3 regions of the Vallitalea guaymasensis genome follow, and region 2 is predicted to be linked to each of the others. Evidence: riboswitches for the same ligand, from Rfam matches in the RefSeq annotation. Region 2 holds a riboswitch; each other region holds the start of a gene.
The links. Region 2 has a riboswitch for cobalamin ahead of HYG85_RS14430 (ABC transporter substrate-binding protein). Riboswitches for the same ligand answer to the same signal wherever they lie in the genome.
Positions count from the first base shown of each region.

Region 1: another riboswitch for cobalamin. It lies ahead of HYG85_RS16010 (ABC transporter substrate-binding protein); the one in region 2 lies ahead of HYG85_RS14430 (ABC transporter substrate-binding protein).
Region 3: another riboswitch for cobalamin. It lies ahead of HYG85_RS04005 (ABC transporter substrate-binding protein); the one in region 2 lies ahead of HYG85_RS14430 (ABC transporter substrate-binding protein).

Region 1 is NZ_CP058561.1:3,718,830-3,726,983, forward strand. Features, by position in the region: gene HYG85_RS15990 (carbohydrate-binding protein) at 259-1,065, opposite strand; gene HYG85_RS15995 (carbohydrate-binding protein) at 1,185-2,003, opposite strand; gene HYG85_RS16000 (carbohydrate-binding protein) at 2,261-3,046, opposite strand; gene HYG85_RS16005 (replication-associated recombination protein A) at 3,295-4,620, shown strand; cobalamin riboswitch at 5,045-5,217, shown strand; gene HYG85_RS16010 (ABC transporter substrate-binding protein) at 5,371-6,435, shown strand; gene HYG85_RS16015 (FecCD family ABC transporter permease) at 6,548-7,585, shown strand; gene HYG85_RS16020 (ABC transporter ATP-binding protein) at 7,618-8,154, shown strand, end outside.
Region 2 is NZ_CP058561.1:3,339,506-3,347,659, forward strand. Features, by position in the region: gene HYG85_RS14420 (amino acid ABC transporter permease) at 1-554, shown strand, start outside; gene HYG85_RS14425 (amino acid ABC transporter ATP-binding protein) at 526-1,260, shown strand; cobalamin riboswitch at 1,506-1,739, shown strand; gene HYG85_RS14430 (ABC transporter substrate-binding protein) at 2,136-3,224, shown strand; gene HYG85_RS14435 (FecCD family ABC transporter permease) at 3,217-4,206, shown strand; gene HYG85_RS14440 (ABC transporter ATP-binding protein) at 4,233-5,018, shown strand; gene bchH (magnesium chelatase subunit H) at 5,226-8,154, shown strand, end outside.
Region 3 is NZ_CP058561.1:891,101-899,254, reverse strand. Features, by position in the region: partial or broken gene HYG85_RS04025 (PhzF family phenazine biosynthesis isomerase) at 1-490, shown strand, start outside; gene HYG85_RS04020 (GTP pyrophosphokinase) at 707-2,236, shown strand; gene HYG85_RS04015 (C47 family peptidase) at 2,690-3,793, shown strand; gene HYG85_RS04010 (hypothetical protein) at 3,800-4,123, shown strand; cobalamin riboswitch at 4,208-4,351, shown strand; gene HYG85_RS04005 (ABC transporter substrate-binding protein) at 4,556-6,205, shown strand; gene HYG85_RS04000 (ABC transporter permease) at 6,205-7,143, shown strand; gene HYG85_RS03995 (ABC transporter permease) at 7,145-7,954, shown strand; gene HYG85_RS03990 (ABC transporter ATP-binding protein) at 7,941-8,154, shown strand, end outside.

The sequences.
Region 1 (8,154 bases), 380 kb from region 2:
TAATTTAAAAATATAAGTGAATAAAAATTCATAAGAAGGTATAATAAATTGTTTTGAAAGGTGATTAAGGAAATAACTAAGGGACAGCCTCCTAATATATTTCACTGTGATACTTACTAGAGTCGATATTTTGGTTTATCGGTAAACTAGACAGTGAAAAAATATATTAGGAGACTGCCCCTTAATGCATATTTTAGATATTAAGATTTATTAGCATAAACGAACTTATTACTTGTGAGTACTAGCTAATGATAATCATTAGGGAAGATTAGGGTCCTGTGTAGGTGAGAAACTGTAATTATCACCAAAATTATTATCCCAATAAGTTACACCATTTACTGTATAACTCACAGCATATTCTCCACCACAACTCCAAGGAATAGTACTTCCGTCATTGATTGTATTGAATAACCATAATTCTACATTATTACCTAGATTACAATTATATGAAGCATCAACATCATGATAAGTTTGCCAATTGTCTGTAGTATAACGCACTTTTACTACCTTATCATAAGCCAGGTTTTTCATAAAAATAGAACCATAGATAGAATTATAAGAACGACCTGTTTTATCTAACATAACAACACTCTTGGATAGTGCATATGGTGAGTTAAAACTTGTGCTGCTGCATTGAAGAAAATAATCATTTCCGTTATTATTATCCCAATAGGTGTTACCATTAACTTCGTATTTTATGGCAAATCTACAATTGTATGTGTATTGATGAGCTGGTGTGTATGATTCATGTGGTGTAGTGAAAGACCATACCTCTGATCCATCTGATAATGTCTTATAGTAGGATGCAGATTGATCATACCAATTATAGCCATCATATGTATAGTGTATTGTAACATTTTTGTTGATATTCAAGTTTTTAACATATATGTATCCACTTGCGTAGTAACCTGTCATGCGACCAGTATCAGCATAGGTCGTTTCCATTTTTGCAGAATAAAGTTCTACATTTGGAGTTTGAGCTAGAATACTAGAACCGTTGATATTGAGAATTAACATAAAACAAAAAATAAAAGCTACTAGATTTCTAAATAATTTTTTCTTCATTAATAAATCCTCCTATTTTTTAAAAATATATAATTTCTCTTTCAGATTAATATATGTATCAACATAAGAAGTTATTAAATAATGTTAAAAATAATTATGAACAATAATATTCCATCATATTAGTTAGAAGAATCTGGTGATGGTGAAAAACTATAATTATCGCCAAAGTTATTATCCCAATAAGTTACACCATCAACAGTATAACCGATAGCATATTCTCCACTAGAATTAACAGGGAAAGGACTATTATCATGCATAGTATCAAATGACCATAATTCTATATCATTATCATATTTCCAGTTATAATGAGCGTTAAGATCATGATAAGTCGCCCAATTATCTGTAGTATAACGTACTATAACTTTCTTGTCGTAAGCTAAATTTTTTAAGAAAATGAAGCCCCATAAAGAATGTGGAGTAGATATATCCTTGTCTAACATAACAACACTTTTGGATAATACAAAAGGAGCATCGTAAATCATAGTAGTATCTTGAAGAAAATAATTGTCTCCATTATTATTATCCCAGTATGTATTACCATCAACCTCATATTTTACAGCAAATTTACAATTATATTCAACTTGATGTGTTGGTGTATAAGATTGTTCAGGTGTTTTGAAAGTCCATACTTCAGATCCGTCCTCTAATGTTTTTTGATAAGAAGCAGGCTGATCCAACCAGTTGGTATCGTCATATGTATAGTGTATTGTCACATTTTTGTTAGCGCCTAAATCCTTGATATAGATTTTACCAGTTGAATAATAACCTACCATGTTACCGATATTACCGTATGTTGGTAATATTTTTGCGGAATACAGTTGTACATTTGTTGTCTCAGCTAATGTTGTTTGAGCTGAAATACTAAAACAACTAATGTTAAGTGCTAAAACAAAACAAATCATAAAAGTTACTAAATTTCTAAAATACTTTCTTTTCATAATAATTCCTCCTTTATATTTTTTTGTAAAATATATTATAATAGTATTATAAATCCATGTCAAATAATGTATAGAATATTATTTAATAATAAAATATTATAATATTAAAGAAAAGTAGTGAATAAATTATATGTCAATAACTTGATAATTTATTCACTACTAGTATTCCTATACATATAAATCAATGAAATGAGTATACAATTCATTTGATTTTAATAAATAATAATGTTATACAATATAAAAATAGTACATTAGATTTAATTGATATTATATAATCTATAATTTAGTTCGAAATTATTGTCCCAATAGGTAACACCATTAACAGCGTAACCAATACAGAATTCAAAATCTCCTTCTACATCAATTATAGTTGTCCAATTTTCAATGCCATTAGCATTTGTATTTTTATAAGAAGCTAAACTCTCTTTATAACTTTGCCAGTTATCATTAGAATATCGTACTTTTACGGTTTTATCATAGCCTAGATTCTTTAAACATATGTTTAATGAATGTTTATTTCCACTAAGACACCAAATATTATCTAATGTTAAAACACTTTTAGATAATACGATAGGTGAATAATATGAATCTTTACCTCTTTCAATAAAATAATCATTCCCATTATTATTATCCCAATATGTATTACCGCCTACTTCATATTTTACAGCAAACTTGCAGTTGCATTTAGTATATCTGCAACCCATAAAACGTTGGTTAGGTGTTCTGTATCTCCAGACTTCTGAGCCATCGGATAAGGTTTTAACATATACTGCTGGTTGATCATACCAATCATTACCGTTATAAGTATAGTGTACTGAAACATTTTTACTTACCCCTAAATCCTTGATATAAATGATTCCAGTTGAATAATAGACATTACCAATCATCATATCACCGCTAACGGAACCTGTCTCTAATTTTGCTGAGTACAACTGTACATTATCATTGGTCGTTTGAGCTGAAATACTAAGGCTTCCAACATTAAATGCCAAAATAAAACAAATCATACAAGTTAATAAGTTTCTAAAATACTTTCTTTTCATATTAATTCCTCCTATTATTCTTTGATATATGATAGTATACGCCAATATTTTTAAATGTCAATAAACAATTTGAATATTTAATTAATTTATAAAATTAAAATTAATGGTTAAGATAATAAACAAAATAGTTAGTGTTTAAAACTTAGTCCTGTATGTTATAATGAATAAATAGATATCGTAATAAATTGATTCTAATAGAAGATAGTATAATAAAATTATGATTAGTATAGATGACAGAGGAGATAGATATGGATTTATTTGATATGATGAGAGAGAAAACTCTAGAAACTGAATCCCCATTAGCGGCTAGACTACGACCAACGTCTATAGAAGAAGTAGTTGGGCAAGAGCATATAATAGGAAAAGGTAAATTATTATATAGAGCGATAAAAGCAGACAAACTAGGGTCACTTATTTTTTATGGACCACCTGGAACAGGGAAAACCACCCTTGCAAAAGTTATAGCAAACACCACAAAAGCTGAATTCGTTCAATTGAACGCAACTATATCTGGAAAGAAAGACATTGAAAAAGTAGTAAATGAAGCTAAGAACAGACTTGGTATGACGCTGGGAAGCACTATCCTGTTCATTGATGAGATTCATAGATTCAATAAAGCACAGCAGGACGCCCTTCTGCCATATGTTGAAGATGGTACCGTAACACTTATCGGTGCTACTACAGAGAATCCTTATTTTGAGGTAAACAGTGCGCTAGTATCCAGGTCTAGAGTCTTTGAACTAAAGCCTTTGGAAAACAAAGATATTCGAAAGCTCATAATGAGAGCCATTGAGGATAAAGAAAAAGGATTAGGCACTTTTAATGCCAAGATCAATGAAGAAGCCATAGAGTTCTTGTCCGATAGAGCCAATGGAGATGCAAGAGCCGCTCTTAATGCCATTGAACTAGGGGTTCTTACCACTGAACCAGATGAAGATGGAATAATCAACATAGATATAGATGTAGCATCTGAATGTATACAAAAAAGAGTTATCAATTATGATAAAAACGGAGATAATCATTATGATACCATATCAGCTTTCATAAAAAGTATGAGAGGTTCAGATCCAAATGCAGCAGTCTATTATCTTGCTAGAATGATTTATGCAGGAGAAGATCCCAAATTCATAGCGCGAAGAATCGTTATATGTGCTGCCGAGGATGTAGGAAATGCTGATCCTATGGCGATACAAGTTGCAATGGCTGCCGCTGATGCAGTTAATTTCATAGGTATGCCTGAAGGTAGGATAATATTATCCCAGGCAGCTACTTATGTTGCATGCGCCCCAAAAAGCAATGCTGCCTACGTAGCTATTGATAAAGCATTGGAAGATGTGAAAAGAATTCAGATTACCACAATACCATCTTATCTCAAAGACAGCCATTATAGTGGTGCAAAAAAACTAGGTCACGGAACAGGATATAAATATGCCCATGACTATGAAAATCACTACGTAGAACAACAATATTTACCAGATGAACTTGTTGATGAGATATATTATAACCCTACCGAACAAGGGTATGAAAAGAAAATTGTAGAGCATTTCAACAATATAAAGGGGAAGGTTAAATAGTTTTAGTACATTTTTAAAAAAAACATTTATAGCCGTTAGTTATGTTAATTAGAAAAAAAGTGTTTTGTGATTATATTGTAGATGCTAGGAAGCAAAATAGTATATGTATATGTGGAGTTGTGAGGCAGGACGCCGAACCCAGCTTTAATCTGACAGCCCTACTGGACTGTCAGGAATAATAATGGACTCGATGTCCATTATTATTCGTTGAGCTCAGGACGAGCAAGTAGCTGGCGTAACATATACATATACTATTTTGCAATAACCAAGTCAGAACAAAACACTATTTCTGACTTACTTGCAATATAATCTAATCTAGATAAAAAATGGAAAACTTAAATAACTAGTTTTATCTTGACATATTTATATTAAAGTATATAATAAAACTATCTTTGGATATATTTATATATAACATAAGATACTAAAATTTAATAGATGAAAAGGTACTCGTTGAGTTAAAAGGGAAAGTGGTTAAATGCCACTGCAGCCCCCGCTACTGTAAATGGTATGAAATCTAAAATGTCATTGGGAAACTGAGAAGACTAGAGAGTAAGTTAAGCCATAAGCCAGGAGACCTGCCTTTTTATAAGTTTTAAGCTTTCGGTGGGAGAGTGTAGATTCACATATTTATTTGTAATCTGACTGTGCCTTAGCACAGTTTTTTGTTGCTTATAAATGGAAAATGCTACATGAGTATACCGAGTGTCAATCACTTTTCTTATTAAAGAAGATATTATGGAGGTTTAAAGGATGAAAAAATTATTAAAGCTGTTACTGACAACTATGTTAATTTCAGTACTCGTTTTTAGTTTAGCTGCTTGTGGCGGCAAGAAGACACCAAAGGATGATACATACAATCAAGAGAATCAAGTAGAAAAAGATGATACATCAAAGACTGATGAAGACAAAGATACTAATGAAGATAAGGATACTAATGATAAGAAAGATGAAACCACTAGTAATGAAGAGGAAAAAGATACTAGTAGCGAATCAGATATATATCCATTAACAATAACAGATAAGTATGGTAAGGAAATAACAATTGAAAAAGAACCAAAAACTGTAGTTTCAATTTCACCAGAATTTACAGAAACAATATTTGCTCTAGGAGCAGGAGACAAAATAATTGGTAGAACAGATTTTTGTGACTATCCAAGTGAAGTAGCGAATATAGAATCAATTGGTGGTTTACAAGAATTTAATATTGAGAAAATAGTAGACCTTAATCCTGATATTGTAGTTACATCTGCTCATGTAAAAGATGATGCTGTAGCTAAGTTACAAGAACAAGGTATCACTGTTTTATCACTTTCTTGGAATGAAAGCTTTGAAGGAATATACGGTTATATAAGTACACTTGGTGAAGTTATTAATAAAAAACAAGAAGCAAATGAATTAGTAACTAGTATGAAAGATAAAGTAGGAGAAATCCAAAAAGCAATAGAAGGAAAAGAAAAACCAACAACATATTTTGTAGTAGGATATGGAGAAGGTGGAGATTTTACAGCTACTGGAGATACCTTCTTAAGTGAAGCCATGGCTTTGGCTGGAGCTGACAATATAGCGAAAGATGCTACAGGTTGGGCATATAGTATTGAGCAGATAGTTGATAAAGACCCTGAGATTGTCATATGTTCAGATAAGTATGATTCTAAAACTACGTTAGAATCATTAGAAGGATATAAGGATTTAACTGCTGTCAAAGAAGGAAAATTATACGAAATTGATGAAAATCTATTCTTTAGACAAGGACCTAGAATAGTTGATGGATTGACTAATTTAGTTAAGATAATTCATCCAGATGCTATTAAATAATGTAAATAGATTAGAATTATAGTATACTTTAAGTAAGTCTATGTTAAATATAAGCATAGACTTACTGTGTTATAAATAGAAATGACATACTAAAGTAAAGCAGGTTAAGACTATGAAGATATTTAGAAAAAGTAATATTATAATAAGTTTATTAGTACTTATAGCAGTAATTATTATTGCATGTGGATTTGGTTCTGTCAGAATAGATTTTGTTGACAGCAGCAAAATATTATTAAGTAAAATTCCATTAATAAATGATTTGATTTCCCTTGATGGTATTAAGGAATCACATATAAAAATAATAGCTGACTTAAGGTTGCCTAGAATAATACTTGCATTATTTACTGGAGGAGCATTAGCTGTAGTTGGATGTTCTTTTCAAGGAGTTTTCAAGAATCCTATGGCAGACCCTTTTGTACTAGGTATCTCCTCAGGTGCTGCACTAGGTGCAACAATTGGACTTATATTCAATTTTAATAAAACTATTTTTGGTTTTACTGGAGTGAGTATGTTCGCATTTATTGGTGCCATGCTTACAGTTCTACTAGTACTGAGAATATCAGCGATTGGCAAAAAACTTCCTACTACAACATTATTGCTGGCAGGTATATCACTTAATTACTTATTATCAGCCCTTATGTCTTTGATGATGTTATTGAACAGGGATAAATTAGAAAGAGTATATCTATGGACCTTAGGAAGCTTCAGTACATCAAGCTGGAAAGAAGTAGCCATTATAGCACCTTGTGTAATTATATGTTCTATTATCTTGATGGTGTTTTCAAAAGAGTTGAATCTTATGTTATTAGGGGATGAAACTGCTGGGAGTCTAGGAATTGATGTAAACAGAACTAAGAAGATAATATTGGGGATATCATCAATAATGGTGGCTGTTGTTGTTTCGGCTAGTGGAATCATAGGATTTGTTGGACTTATCATACCTCATATAATAAGAATGATTAATGGTCCTGACCATAAAAAACTGATACCGTTAGCAATGCTCATAGGAGCAATTTTCATGATAATATGTGATACCATTGCTAGAACCATTATATCACCAGCTGAACTATCCGTAGGTATCATTACCTCATTATTCGGAGTTCCATTTTTCTTATTTTTATTATACCAAAACAAAAAAAGAATCATCTAAATCAGTAACATATTACAGAAGGAATGAACAATATGAATAGTATAGTTAGTACAAAAAAATTAAATTTCAACTATGGGGAAAAAACTATTTTAAAAGATTTGTCTATCAACATGGAAAAAGGTCTGTTCTATAGTATTATCGGACCTAATGGTTCTGGAAAGACTACTTTGTTGAAGTTATTGGCAGGTATATTGCCCTCTAATAAAAATACAGTCTATATAAAAAATGATGATATCCATGTCATCAAACAAAAAGAAATGGCTAAAAGATTATCAGTGGTACCACAAATAACGGATATGCAGTATGAATTCTCTGTTTTTGATATTGTCATGATGGGTAGGACTCCATATACTTCCAGATTCCAGAAGAACACTGAAGAAGATATAAAAATAGTTAATGATGCAATGAAAGAAACTGGAGTCATAGAATTGAAAGATAAGAAAATCACTCAGCTTAGTGGTGGAGAATTGCAAAGAGTCATTCTTGCTAGAGCTATAGCCCAAGAAACAGATATCATGTTGTTAGATGAACCCATATCCCATTTGGATATCGGATACCAATATGAAATA
Region 2 (8,154 bases):
CCATAGGGCAGAATTCTAGGATCTTGACAATTAGCTATCTATGTAAAATATATATACAGATTATTAGAGGAACCCCACTGCTTGTTCAAATATATTTCTTCTATTATATCATCGGTACTGCATGGGGTGTTGATAACAGATATATAGCAGGAATAATCATCTTATCAATATTTGAAGGAGCTTATATCTCAGAGATTATTAGAGGTGGTCTAGAAAGTATAGACAGTCAGCAATATGAGATATCAAAAGCTATTGGACTTACACCAAGAAAAACATTTCGATTTGTGACTTTTCCCATATTGATGTCACGAATATTACCAGCATTGACAGGACAATTTGCCTCTATTATAAAAGATTCATCCCTATTATCTGTAATAGCCTTAATTGAACTGACACAAACCATACAAGAAATATCTGCAGTCAATTTTAGAATGTTTGAGAATTATATATTTGTGGGAGCGTTGTATTTTATACTTACCTTTGCAGTGTCCATGTTATCCAGAATGTTTGAGAGGAGGTACAAACATGAATATAGAGCTAAAAAATATCTGTAAAAATTTTGGTGATAGTATTGTGTTGCAAGATATTAACTATGAAGATGATATTAATTCTATTGCAATCATTGGTCCGTCTGGCGGAGGGAAATCAACTCTACTCCGAATAATTGGAGGACTACTTACTCCAAGCTCTGGTGAAATGTACATTGATGGTAAAAAAATAAATTTCGATGAAAAGTCACTTGTTATGCTCCGTAGAAACATTGGGTTTGTATTCCAGTCCAAAGGATTGTTTGAGCATTTGACAGCTATGGAAAATGTTATACTTCCTCTAATACATACTTTTGGTATAAACAAACCTGATGCAGTCCAAACAGCAGGTAAACTATTTGATAGATTTGGATTATCTAGGGAAAAGGATAAATATCCTTCACAACTATCTGGTGGACAGCAGCAAAGGATATCAATAGCTAGATCGGTGGCTATTAAACCCAAATTACTGTTATTGGATGAGCCTACGTCTGCCCTAGACCCTGAGTATACTGGTGAGGTTCTAGACATGCTTAATGAATTTCAAAATGATGGATTGGATTCAATAATAGTTACTCATGAAATGGGTTTTGCCAAGAATTCATGTGATAAGATTATTTTTTTAGCAGAGAATACAATTTTAGAAAGTGGTAAAAGTAGCAAAATTTTTAGGGAGCCTAAAACTAAGCAGTTAATAAGATTTTTGGATAAGATTTTAGAGTGGAAAGTTTAGAATTTAAACTATTTCCTATAAAAATTTTGAGTATGTAAGTCAGAAAAAATATTTTGTTCTGACGTGGTTTTTGCAAAATAGTATAGGTATATGTTGCTTTTAATTCCCATGGATATAATCACAAAATATTTTTTCTTCTAAATTGGCATGACTATTGGCTATTTTATAGTTTGTTGGATGAAAATGGTGAAACTTTAATTAATATAATATTGACATATTATGATTTATGTTTTAAACTAGAAAAAAATTGAATAATTGGAGTAGGTGGCAATTTTTATTGCATAATAGGGAATCAGGTGCAAAACCTGAACGGTCACGCCGCTGTAATGTGGAGTAGTTTTACATTAACCCACTGTATTAGTGATAGAAGTTACTTTTTTAAAAATAATCATAATAAGAAGTAATTTTTGATAATATGGGAAGGGGGAGAATTACAAGGAAACTAAGTCAGAAAACCTGCCGGTCTCTAAAACACTTTCACTTATACGAAGTGAAAACTCTGCGAGTGACGGAGGGTGTGGAATACTTAATATAATCTTGTGATTAGATATTTGCTGTATTAGGTAGGCAGGTTTTCCCTTATTTATGCTATAGAGACATTACATAATGTTTTATTGTGGAAAATATTTTGATATACATACAAACTAAGTATTTAAAGTGCTTGAGTAGGTGTGTGTAATATAGGGAATGGTAGCCAAATTATAGCAGATTGGAAATATAGATTTGTATTGATGATTTTCATGCTTTTTAACTTGCAGAAGTTAAGGGGCATTTTTTATTGCAGTAATTTAACATGTGTATTCACACTGCAGTTAAAAATAATCCAATTATATTCTAAAACAAATAAAATTGATGTTGTATGGAGGAAAAAAAGGATGAATAAAAAACTAGCAGTCATATTTACTTTAATAGGATGTATGATCATTTTAAGTTTTACAGGGTGTAGTAATGATAAGAAAACAGAAAAGATGCCAAAAGAAATGGATAAAAAAATGTCAGAAGGTATGGATAAGAAGATGCCAAAAGGTATGGGTGAAGGTAAAATGCCATCTATGGGTGGTGCTGTAGTTACTGTATCAGAAGGCGAAGGCTATCCAGTTACTATTACTGATATGTACGGTAATGAAGTAACTCTAGAGAAGAAACCAGAAAAAATAGCAGCAATATCAGGTACTTTCCTAGGCTTATTATATGATTTAGGAGGTAAATCAATCTGTACATCTGAGACTGGTGGCGGTGCTCCTGTAGATCCAAAGGATATAGAGGGATTACCAGTAATAGGTAAAGTTTATAAGCCAGATATTGAAAAAATTGTTGCATTACAACCAGAATTGGTAATAGCCCAATTTGGTTTACAGAATGGAGTTATTCCAGTTCTAGAACAAAGTAAAATAAAAACTTTGGCTTTACATATGAGAACATATGAAGATGTTATTGACAATATTAGAGCAATGGGACGTATTATCGATGAACCAAATAAGGCGGAAGAAGTTATCGCAGACATGGAAAAGGAAAAGAAAGCTTTAGTTGATAAGGTACCAGAGGAATCAAAAAAAGTGGTTATACTATATGCTACATCAAAAGATGTTTCAGTAAAATTACCTAAGAGTATTGCTGGAAATGTAGCAGATATATTGAAACTTGAAAATATAGCAGCAGGTTGTGCGCCAGAAGGAATGGGTGGAGAAACTACACCTTTCAGTATGGAATATATAATAGAAAAAGACCCAGATGTAATTTTAGTAACAAGTATGTTAAGTTCTGATGAAGATGCAAAAAAAGTTATTAGTGAAAAATTAGGGAAAGATCAAGTATGGAAAGAATTAAGAGCTGTAAAAGAAGGAAATATAGTTTATCTACCACAAAAATACTTCTTATACAATGCAGGTTGTGACTTTGTTGATGCCATTGAGTATATGGCAAAAGGTGTATATCCTGAAGTATTTGGTGGTTTAGATGAATAAAACCATTTCAAAAGACAGTAATAAAATAGCATTTATTATAGCATTTGGAATTTTATTGATAATAGCTTTTCTATTAAGCAACGCCAAGGGAAGCATGAATGTGTCTATGAAAAGAATATTAGAAGTAATTATTAACAATGATGGTTCAGCTGAAAGGTTGGTAATATGGAACATCAGATTACCAAGAACTATAGTAGCAGGATTAGTTGGAGTTAATCTAGCTTTGTCTGGGTGTATATTGCAAGGGGTTATGCGAAACCCCTTGGCTGACCCAGGTATTATTGGTATATCATCAGGGGCTGGACTTGCAGGGATAATCATATTGATATTATTTCCAAAGTATCAGATGCTGGTTCCACCATTTGCGTTTGTTGGTGCAATGGGAGCAGCGATAATGATATATGTATTATCTTGGAAAGGTGGTATACAACCAATAAGAGTCATACTTGCAGGTGTTGCAGTATCAACCTTATTAGGAGCAGGTATATCTGCATTGATGGTATTCTTCAGCGACAGAGTACATGGTGCATTAATGTTTATGAACGGTGGATTATCTGCTAGAAGCTGGCCTGAGTTGTGGACAATTTTACCCTATACGATTATAGGATTGATTATACTTTCTTTTATGTCGGAAAAGCTTAATATACTTATTTTAGGTGATGATATTGCAAGAGGTGTAGGGCTCAATGTTGAATTAGTTCGTTTCGGGTTGACGGCAGTCGCGGCTATGTTGGCTGCCAGTGCAGTATCAGTAGTTGGTTTATTAGGATTTGTGGGACTTATTATTCCCCATAGTGTCAGACTTATGGTTGGTAATGATTATAAGTACTTGATTCCTGGTTCATCATTACTTGGAGCAGCAGTTGTTATGTTGAGTGATACTTTTGCTCGTACTGTATTAAGTCCTGTAGAAATACCAGTTGGAATTGTTATGGCAATCTTAGGAGTACCGTTTTTTCTATATTTGTTAAGAAAAGATTAAAATACATATAGATGAGAGTTGGTTATATGGAAGAGATACTAAGAGCTGAGAATATATCAGTTAAATATAAAGAGAACCAAGTTATAAAAGATCTGAATCTAAATATAGGAAAGGGCAAAATCTATTCAATAATAGGTCCTAATGGTTCAGGTAAAACAACCTTATTGAGAACATTATCAAGGAATATCAAGCCTAATAAGGGCAAAATTTTTTTAGATGGAAAAAATATATCTGGTATCAAAAGTAAGCAGATAGCTAGGAAAATGGCTGTTTTATCTCAGATACATGGTAGTAATACAGATGTGACAGTAAGAAATCTAGTAGTATATGGGAGATATGCTTACAAAGAGTGGTGGAAGGGAGATAGTGAACAAGATAACGATATAGTTGACTGGGCTCTGGAAACTACTAACATGAAGGATTTTGCTAATAAGAAGATGTGTAATCTGTCTGGTGGTGAGAAGCAGAGAGCGTGGATTGCAATGGCTATTGCTCAGAAACCAGAGATATTATTATTGGATGAACCTACAACTTTTTTGGATATAAGTCATCAGTTGGAGGTATTGGAGTTAGTTGAGAGTCTTAATAAAGAAAATGGTATTACTATACTTATGGTATTGCATGATATTAATCTTGCGGCTAAATATTCGGATGAATTGATTGTCATTAAAGATGGAGATGTTTATTTGAAAGGGGAACCTTGGGATATAGTAAGTGAGGAGAATCTTAAGGATGTTTTTAATATTAATGGGGATATAACAGAAGATAAAGAGAGTGGGAAGCCGGTGTTTTTTCCTAGGTTAGTAAGGTAGCTATGTGGCTATAGTATTGTTGGAGGGACAGTCAGGGTAACGTGTTATAATCACTTGCCTTACCCTGAGAAGCGGTCGGTCTGCGTGATTATAACACGTTACCCTTCTGTCTTCAGATAGGTAGTATGAGAATTAAGGGCTTTGTTGTGCAGAAATAGGCGAGTGCTTATATGTAGTTAATTAAATTTATGGAGAGAGGGAATTGGTGTGAAGGTAACTGTGATTTCGGTTTCTACATCGGTGATAACAGGATTGATTAAGGTACAAGAGGATATTAATAGAAGGTTTAATGATGTGTTGGAGTTACGATTGTTTTATGCATCTAGGGCATTAGAGGATAGTAAGCTTGAGGTTATGGAGAGTGATATTGTTGATTCGGATGTCACTTTTGTAGATTTGATGGGAAGTCCTAAGAAGGTTGTAGGGGCTGTAATGAGAGGATTAGGGAAGTGTAAGGGGAATATAATTCCTATAGGTGGAGCAGGTAGAAATTTCCTGCGACTTGGAGAATTGACTTCTAGTGATATGGGGATGAGTAAAAAGAGTAGTAAAAAGTCTAGGAAACCTATGGATATGAGTAAGATGCAAAAGATGGCTGATATGGCGGAAAAAATGGGTAAATTGATTCCTGTTGGGAAGCCAAGGGATATGAGAAATTTTGTTCAGATAGGTAAATATTTTCAGAATGCTACTATTTTACAATTAACTAATATGATGTATCTGTTGTTAAGAGATTATGGGAAAGTGAAAGGGATTCCCAAACCTCAAGAATCTGAGAAGTTACCTGACATTGGTTTATGTGATCCTGAGACGAAAATGTATTTTGATGATTATAAGGAATATGCTGATATCCATGGGTTTAATAGTAATAAGCCTACAGTGGCTTTATTATTTTATGGACACACTTATCCAAATGATACTTCAACTTGTGTTGCAAAAATAGCGGAGCAAATTAGACCATTCGCTAATGTATTGCCAATAGCTTTTTCCAAGACTAAGACAGATAATCAAGACTTATTGAAAGAATGGTTATTATATGGGATAGGTAGAAAAGTTAATTTTATCATTAATTTTATGTCATTTAGATTAGGTGCTGGACCTATGGGTGGAAATGCTGATTATGCAGTTAGTATTTTGGAAGATGTCAATGTACCAATATTCCATCCGTTCTTTATGACTAAGAGAAGAGAAAGTGAATGGTTTAATAGTGTAGAAGGAATAAATTCATCAGAATTCTTATTATCAGTAATGCTTCCGGAATTAGATGGAGCAATAGAGACTTATCCTATTGGAGCAATGGCAGCACCAGAATATAATAGTGAGTTTGATATTGAGGTAAGGGAACTTAGTTTGATAGATGATAGAGTCTTGAAACTCGTTTCCAGAGTTAAAAATTGGTTGAAACTGCAAATTAAGAAAAATTCCGATAAAAAGGTAGCTATTATATGCTACAATTATCCACCAGGTGAGAATAACCTTTTTGGAGGAGCTTTTCTTGATACCTTCAATTCAGTGGAGAATATATTGAAAGAATTGAATGATAATGGTTATAATGTGAAGCCATTGAGTAGTGATGATTTAATGAGTAGTTTTACAGCGGGAAGAATAGTTAATTCTGGTAGATGGTCTGACGAAGGATCAGAAGAAAATTTTATTAAATATAGTACTAAAGAGTATAATAAGGATTTAGAAGATAAGTGGTATAAAAAAGAAATATTGGAGCAATGGGGGCAAGCGCCTGGTGACGTAATGAGTGATGGAGATAATTTCTTGATACCAGGAATAATAAGTGAAAATGTTTTTGTTGGTCTACAGCCTACAAGAGGTATACATGAGAATCCAGAAAAAGTGTATCATGATAAAACATTATTGCCTCATCATCAATATATAGCATATTATCAGTGGCTAAAAGAGGAGTTTAAAGCTGACGTGATTATTCATGTAGGAACTCATGGGACATTGGAATTCTTAAAAGGTAAAGAATGCGGTATGTCCAGTAGATGTCTACCAGATATGTTAGTAAGTGATCTTCCTCATCTCTATATCTATTATTGCGGTAATCCAGCAGAAGGAATGATTGCAAAAAGACGTTCTCATGCAGCCTTGATAGGTTATCAACCACCAACATTTATCGAAGGAGAATTATATGGTGAATATGCAAAATTGGCAGCGATGATTGATGAATACCATGAAGCCCTAAGAGTATCACCAGTAAGAAGTGATGATGTATATACTAACATATTAAAGAAGGCAGTGGAAAATAATTTACCTGAGGATTTAGACCAGATTGAAAGTGAATTATATAGGATGAACCGTTCACTTATTCCAAAAGGTCTGCATGTATTTGGTAAATCTTTTGATAATGAAGAAGTTTACAGGTATCTTGAATTTGTCCTAAGATATGATAGAGGTAATATAAAATCTCTTAGGAGAATCTTAGCAGTTAATAGTGGTTATGATTATGATGAAATACTTGAAAATAATGATATAAACGTATTAAAACGAATAGATAGGGAAGTAAAAGACTTAATTGATACATATTGGAAAGAAAATAGTAAAATTAGCGATAGTCTTAACCTCAAAAATGACCTAAGAATAGAAATAGATAATACAATGAAGTACGCAGAAGAACTAATTAGTAAGTGTAATGAGAATAATGAGAGCAACGGACTTCTAAAACTAATGAATGGAGAATATCTTAAGGCTAAATTAGCAGGAGATACTATCAGAAATCCAGAGGTAATGCCAACAGGTTATAATCTATATCAATTTGACCCTAGGTTTGTTCCAAGTGAAACAGCTTACGAGAGAGGCAAGAAAATAGCTGAGAATACAATTAGCCAGTATCTAAGGGAACATGGAGAATATCCAAAGAGTATAGCGGTGGTTTTATGGGGACTTGAAACTTCTAGGACTCAGGGAGAAACAGTTGGACAGATAATGGCTTATCTAGGAATAAGACTTGGAAAGTCAAGAAGTATATGGGAACCCAAATATGAAATAATACCTGAGGAAGAATTAAAGAGACCTAGAATTGATGTAGTAATAAATATCTGTGGATTTTTTAGAGATATGTTCTCGAATATTATCAATGATCTAAATGAATTATTTGAATCAATATATGAACTAAATGAAA
Region 3 (8,154 bases), 2.4 Mb from region 2:
TGTTTATATACGTTATTTTACTCCTACTAAGGAGGTTCCAATATGTGGGCATGCTACTATAGCAGCACACTATGCATTGGCTGTTGAAAATAACCTTGATACTACATGAATTAAACAAAAGTCAGGAGCAGGGATTCTACCAGTTGATATAATCAAGAAAAATGATGATTATAAAATAGTTATGACACAGGGAAAAATAGAATTTGGTATGTATATTGAAGATGAAAATAAGAAAACTCTATTATCAGCTTTGGGAATTAATGAAAATGATCTATTGGAAAATTGTCCTATTCAAATTGTTTCAACAGGTCACTCAAAAGTTATGATAGGCATAAAGAGCAACACAATATTAAATCAACTGAAACCCAATTATAATGCACTCTCTCAGTTGAGCGAAATCATAGAATGTAATGGATATTATGTTTTTACCCAAGATTCAAAAGATGAAAATAAAGCAGTTACTGTATTTCAATCAGAATTAATAATATAATCTTAGTATTAAATGAGAAAATATATATTTTAAAGGGTAAGGTGACTCATAGCGGGTCATCTTTTTTTATGGAAAAATGGGTAATTTTTTGCTTTTGAGTATTTTATATAAAAAAATATGGTTGACTTATTGTTTATACTGTATAATAAAAGTATAGGGAAAGACTACACTAATTTACAAGAAAATAGATACACTTCGTGATGCATAGGAGGAATTATGGAATTAAAGCTATTTGGATTTATACATGATGTGACGAATTATTTAGAAGATAAAGCAGATGATTTGGAAATAGCATCAAATGAAATAAAAGTTTTTCTAAAAGAATTATTAGAGGTAAGTACCGATGGTTACTTGAACATCAATAGAAGAGTAAAATCAGTTCCTAGTTTAAAAGAAAAGATTATCAGAAATAATTCCTATAAGGAATATGATTCCCCAGAAGAATTTATATCCAATTTATCTGACTTGATTGGTATAAGAATAGAGTGCAGATTCATTGAAGACGAATATAAAATATATGAAATATTGAAGAGATGTTTTAGTATGTGCCACTCAGATGGATATTACTATAACTCCCTTAACAAAAACATTAGACTGGAACTGGATGGACCACAGCCCCAAAAACAAAAAAATGGTTTTGAAATATATAGGATAGATGGGGTCTATGAATATGATGATGAATTATTTAATTTTGAACTTCAAATAAAATCCCTTGTTAATGTGTTTTGGGGGGAAATAGAACACAAGATAATATATAAAAACAATAATTACACCATATGGGACAGTTTTTTCAAAGATATCATGGGGTCCATAAACGAAAATCTTTCTATGATAGATAAGCAATTACATATTATTGATGATCAATTTAAACAACTAAATACAATCAGTCCATCAGTTAGAAAAAATCAAATTGAAACTACTCTTGCAAAAATGATTTATGATATCTTTTCAATAAAGATAAAGAGTAGCATTGGTTTTATTGTGGATTTTAGAAAATCATGTGATACCATTATGAAATATATCTTCAGGTCCAATCATGCAGAAAACTTGGACGATTATAATAAGACACTGGTAAAAACATTTTCAAGACTCAATGATATAAGTGAGAATGAGATTGATTTTACTCATGAGATAGTATTTGAAAGAGAAATAGAATTAGAAGATGAATTCTCTAGAGTTATGGGAGAAACTATCATTGCTTCAATTAATAGTGATTTTCAATGGAATATCTTCTTTAGAGTATTATTTGAAATAGAGCTTGGTAATAATGTTGAGGATTTTGAAACATTCATCCAATTTATAAAGGAGAGGTTCAGTAAAAATAGAAGTCTATCAAAACTATATGTGTTATTTGAAGATAAACAAGCAGAGGAAATGATAGAGGATTTACTAGAAACCATTGTATATACTTTTAAGAAGATTGATTCCATAAAGTTCATTTACGATACAAGCATAGAGGAGATAAATCATACACTAAGGTATATAGTTGGACTTATATGTAAAAACATTCAAAACTATGAGGATTGGTTAGAATATAAAGAAATATATCTGGAATATTTTCAGGTTAAGATTCTATCCATATTTGATTATAAAATTGAAATGTCAAAAGTAAAGAGATTCTTGAAAAAAGCTAAGACGGAATCAAGTATAATAGGAATTAGTGAAGATATCTTAGGATATACCCATGAATTAGAATCACTATCTTTAATAGAAGCGGATAAAGCCTTGAAACTTTTCAAGTTATAACATGATAGAAATGTATAGTATAACATATTCTTATCTCAATAAAACGCCCTGATGGGCGTTTTTTAATATCTAATAATAAAAATCCACCATTTAGGTAAGTATTACTTATTTTAATATTGAAAATTATTACATATTTAAAATATGTATAATTAAATTATAATATTAAAGTTAGTACTATATTTAACATTAAAATGTATATTAATAATAGTATTTATACTAAAAATATTAAAAATAATACATTATTAACACAAATCTACAAATTATTTAAAAAATTAATTGTATAATGTATTAATGAAAGGGGTGATAGAAGATAAATGTAAAATGACATTTCTAGATACATTCAAGTTACAAGAATCAACATAAATTATGTTCACATATATATTAAGTTGAAATGTAACCGGCAACAAGTAGGTTATATTATAAAGTAATAATTAGAATAGGGAGGAAGAATGAATGAAAAAAATTTTAAGTCTATTATTAGCAGCATGTCTAGTTATATCTACTACAATAGTTAGTAATGCAAGTGATTTGGGTGTATATCTTTTAACTAAGGAGTGCCCTCAGAATATACATAATTATGTTAATAATAATATTAACAATTTCCTAAACTCTAAATCCAATGAAGGTGAAATTAGTTTAGAAGATATTACAATAGGACAGGTATTCAGTATAGAAAAAGAAAATGTATCCGATCTTGATGTGTTTTATTTTCCTGTATTTCAAAAAGGACATCTTAAATATACATTTAGAGTGTATGAAGTAGATGGAAATATTACAGGTATATTATCTCCTTATTTAGTAAAGGAACTTTTAAGTGTTAGTGGTAAAACAACAACAAATAGTCCTGCAAGATTAGCTATGAATAATGGAAATGTAGTAACAGTAATTAACGATAAGATTACTACAATTAAAAAGGACCCTCTAGGTAGAAGGGTTAACAATTACTCAATAAATAATGAAAACTATAGTAATATTACAGTAAACATAAATGAAAAAAATGATAAAAATATTATTAAAGGTTTACATACTTCAAAAAGACAATTATTCTCTTTGGATAGTGTATCTTCTAATAATCTATCTCTTGATTTAGCTGAGACTCAAGGGCAACAATCATGGTGTTCAGCTTTTGCTGGAGCTGCAATAATTAGATACAAGACTCATACTAATGTATTCGCAAAAGATATAATGAAATATTATCATCCAAATAGTGAAAAATTAGAAGACGAGTATATCACTAACTATCAACTTATCAGATATGCACAGAGGAAAGGTCTTTACCCAAGAAGGAGATCATATACATTATCACTTAGTTCAGTTGTATCACAAATAGACAACTCTCAGCCAATGTATATAGGATGCCAAGGAAGAGGAGATTACGAAGGAGCTAGACATGCATTAGTGCTTAGAGGTTATGATAAAACTAACAACACTTATTCAATATGGAATCCTTGGTATAAATACTATGAAACAATGCCAATGGATACAAAAGTATATACAGTAGATCCTTCAGCAAGTTTTAAGTGGGATACTACAATATATGATTGGAGCAAATTATAGATCCTAATGAATAATAAAGTAAAAGGTAAAAGTAAAATTGTTAAAAAACCATATGTAATGTATGACAGCAACCTATATGGTATATCTACAGAATTGCCAAAATCATATCCATATAATAATATGCTGGAATCAATAACATATGTAGGAACAATTAGTGAAACAATTAATAGTTGTGAAATGCCAACACAAAATTTTCAAGCAAATAAAGATGGATATAAGAATGCAAAAGTTTATGTAGATGAAGATGAGAGTAGAATCTATCTAAGATTCAACGAAGGTCTTGAAAATGATGAATTGGTAAGATTTGATAAAGATAATAAAGCAATATAGAATAGATAATTTATTAATAACTATTGTGTTCTTTGATTTTTGAAGGTATAATGTTAGTGACATACAAAGTAAGAAAATTAAAATTGAATATAAATATATTAAGGTGCCTTAGCAATAAGGAGAATAGGAAAGTCAGTTAAAGTCTGACACGGACCCACCACTGTAAGTAGTAATGATGTTATGTTTTATACTACGAGTCAGGAGACCTGCCTTAATATTGTTAGATTAGTCGAAAGGGGATAAAATTCGTACTTATCATTTTAGTTGCTTTTATAAATGGGTTAAAGGCTCTTAACGTTTGTTAAGGGCTTTTTTTATTAAAAGAATTAAATTGTTTTATATCCTCTTTCACCAAATTGTTTTAATGTGGAGTCTCTATATTAGGATAAGGAGTCCCATATAAAATATAAAAATAAGGAAGAGGAGAAAACAATGAAAAAAAGAGCAGTATTAGTAACTTTTTTGGTTCTCATTATGATGATTACAGGATGTAAGAATAATCAAGACATAAAGGCGGACCAAAATCTACAAGAAGAACAAAAATCAGGATCAGCAAATGTAGATAATGGTGCAGAAGATAACACAGATTCAGTGAAGCCGGTGAATGAAGAAGTGTTAATTGACCAATCCAAAGAGATTGTACTAGCAGGAACAAGGAATATTGCACCTGGAGAAAAAGATGCCTATTACTGTAGTTCTGCATTGATGGTATGGGAACCACTTATTACAAAAGGTTCAGATTATGGTCCTAAGCCAAAACTTGCAGCAAGTTATTCTGCAAACGAAGATTATACTGTATGGACATTCAAGTTAAGAGAAGATGTCAAGTTCCATGATGGAGAAGTGTTTAATGCAGATGCTGTCATTGCTAATTTTGATAGAATGAAACTAGGGAAAAAGTCTTCAAGTTTTTATGGGATGGATATTAACAGAACATATCCAGGGCTGCTTGAAGTGAATAAAAAAGATGATTATACAATAGAATTAGTCTTTGAAAATCCTTTGCCAACATTGGATTATTCAATGACTGATTTTGGTAGTGCTATGTTCAGCCCTAATAATTTTGATGAGGAAGGTAATTTCAATGGTTTTCCTATGGGAACTGGACCTTTCAAATTAACTGAAAATGTTCTTGATGAGTATTGTGTAATCGAGAAAAACAATGATTATTATGGTGAAAAAGCATTAGCTGAAAGAATTAAAATAAAAGTTATCCCATCACCTGATACACGATTTGCTGCATTAAAAGCAGAAGAGGTAATGGGTGTTATCGATCTTGGGGCTATTCAGCCTGTGATGGCTATGGAATTAATAAAAGACAATCGATTTGGCATATCACACACACCAAGTACAATTACCCATTACATACTTTTGAATGGTAACAAAGAGCCTTTTAATGATCTAAGGTTAAGACAGGCAGTCAGTTTATTAATTGATAGACAATTGATTATTGATAGTTTTTATGCAGGTTTAGGTGAACCTACAGTAAATGTACTTAATGCATGTACTCCTTTCTATAAAGAATTTGATATTGAACATGATGTTGAAAAGGCAAAAAAATTGGCAAAAGAAGTCCTTGGTGATGAAAGAGTGAAGGTTTCTTTCGTTTTAAGACAAGGTGAGCTGGATAGATACCCAAACAAAGAAGAAGCTCAGTTATTGCAGTCTCAACTTAGTGAACTGGGAATAGATGCTGAGATTACAATTCTTGAAAGTTCAGCATGGAATGATGTGGTTAAGGCTGGTGATTTTGATATCAGCTTAAAGATAAAAGGATTATCCAGTGCTGAGCCAAACACTCTGTTTAAAACTATGATGAAAACTGACAATGGATTAAATAAAAGATGGAATTTTGGCTATTCCAATAAAACAGTAGATACATTAATAACTGATGTTGAAAACGAAACAGATATGGATAAGCGTAAGGAAATATATAAAAAGATTCAAGGGTATTCAGTCAATGAATTTCCAGCTGTTCCATATTTTAATGATGTGAACTTAATTGCTTACAACAAAAAAATTGAAGGCTACGAAGCTATGTATTACGGCGTATCTCTTGAAAAGACAAAATGGGCTGAGTAATGGGTAGCTATATATTAAAGAAGATGCTAAATGTGATTCCTGTACTTATAGGTATCACATTAGCAGCTTTTCTACTAGGTGTATTGTCTCCAGGAGATCCTGCATATATTTCTCTTACAAGGGATGGTATAACAGAACCTAGTGATGAGGAAATAGAAGAGAAACAACATGAGCTTGGTTTGGATTTACCTGTACATAAACAATATTTTAATTGGTTAAAAAAAGTGATTAAACTTGATTTTGGACAAAGTATATATACTGGGGAATCCATTGGAGAAGAATTAGCGAGGAGATTACCTATTACTCTTAAGCTTGCAATGTATGGTTTTATACTTACAAGTATGTTTGGTATATTGATAGGTGTCATCATGACATTATTTAGAGGCAGTTTTATAGATAGTTCTTTAAGATTCTTTTGTACACTTATATCATCTATACCAAATTTTTGGCTTGCAATAATTCTTATTACCATATTTGCTGAGACATTACAAATTTTGCCAACAAGTGGTTATGAATCAGAGAAATCATTGATTTTACCTTCAATTGTTGTATCCCTTACAAGTATTGGTTTTATTGCAAGGCTTACAAGAGCCAGTTTTCTGAAAGTATTATCAAAAGAATTTATTGTACTTGCAAATGCTAAAGGGCTTAGAAGTTATACTATAGGAATCATCCATATATTTAAAAATGGAATTATACCAGTTTCTACTTATCTAGGCTTATATTTTGCAGCTATTCTAGGTGGTTCAAGTATTGTTGAAAGTATTTTTGCCCTTCCAGGAATAGGCAGTTATGCTATTGAATCCATCTATGCAAGGGACTACTATGTTATTCAGGCATATGTCATATTGACAGGAACCACCTATATACTCGTGAACTTAGGTCTTGACTTATTATATTTTGCTATAAATCCTAAAATAAAAGAAAGTGAGTGCTAATATGAAAATAAAAATACCTCTAAGTGTTTTGATACTGATTATTTTATTGAGTATATTAGCACCAATAATTGCTCCATACGACCCCTTGGCAGTAGATATGAAATCAAAATTGGAACCACCAAGCCAGACACATCTGCTGGGTACAGATTCTCTGGGGAGAGATACCTTTAGTAGAGTATTGTATGGTGGAAGACAATCCCTTTTACTGGCATTGATTGCAACCATATTATCTATGTGTCTTGGTATAATCATTGGCGCATTAGCAGGATATTATGGTGGTGCATTAGATTCATTCATTACATCTGTTTCAAATATATTCATGGGATTACCAGGGACAAGTATTATGATTGCTCTAGTAGGTATACTTGGACCATCCATGAGAAGTTTGATTATAGCCATTGTGGTCAATTCATGGGTATCATTTTCAAGGCTTATAAGAGTAGAAGTCATGAATGTTAAGAATGAGTACTTTATTGATAATCTCAAGAATATAGGAGGGTCTGATTCACTGATTATCTTAAAGCACATTTTGCCTAATATATCTGATAGCTTGATTATTGTTTTTGTATCAAAGATAGGCGGGGTTGTGTTAGGGGTTGCCGCTCTTAGCTATTTAGGATTAGGTCTAAGTCCCCCACAACCTGATTGGGCTATTATGATTAATGATGCAAGACCATATTTTAGAAGTCATTTACAACTGGTTTTAGCACCAGGGTTTTGTATTATAGCGTTTGTATGGTCAGTACATAGTATAGGTGACGGCATCAGAGATAGAATGGATGTAGGAGGACTTAGGAATGAAGACTTCTAATATTGATATAACTAATCTTAGTGTTACCTTTGATACTAAATATGGAAAAGTACAAGGTGTTGATGATGTAAGCATCACTTTTCCCAAGGATGTTGTGACAGGAATAATTGGTGAAACAGGAAGTGGCAAATCATTACTAGGTATGTCCATACTACGCTTATTGTCCAATGAGGCAATTGTTACAGGACAGTGTTTTTATA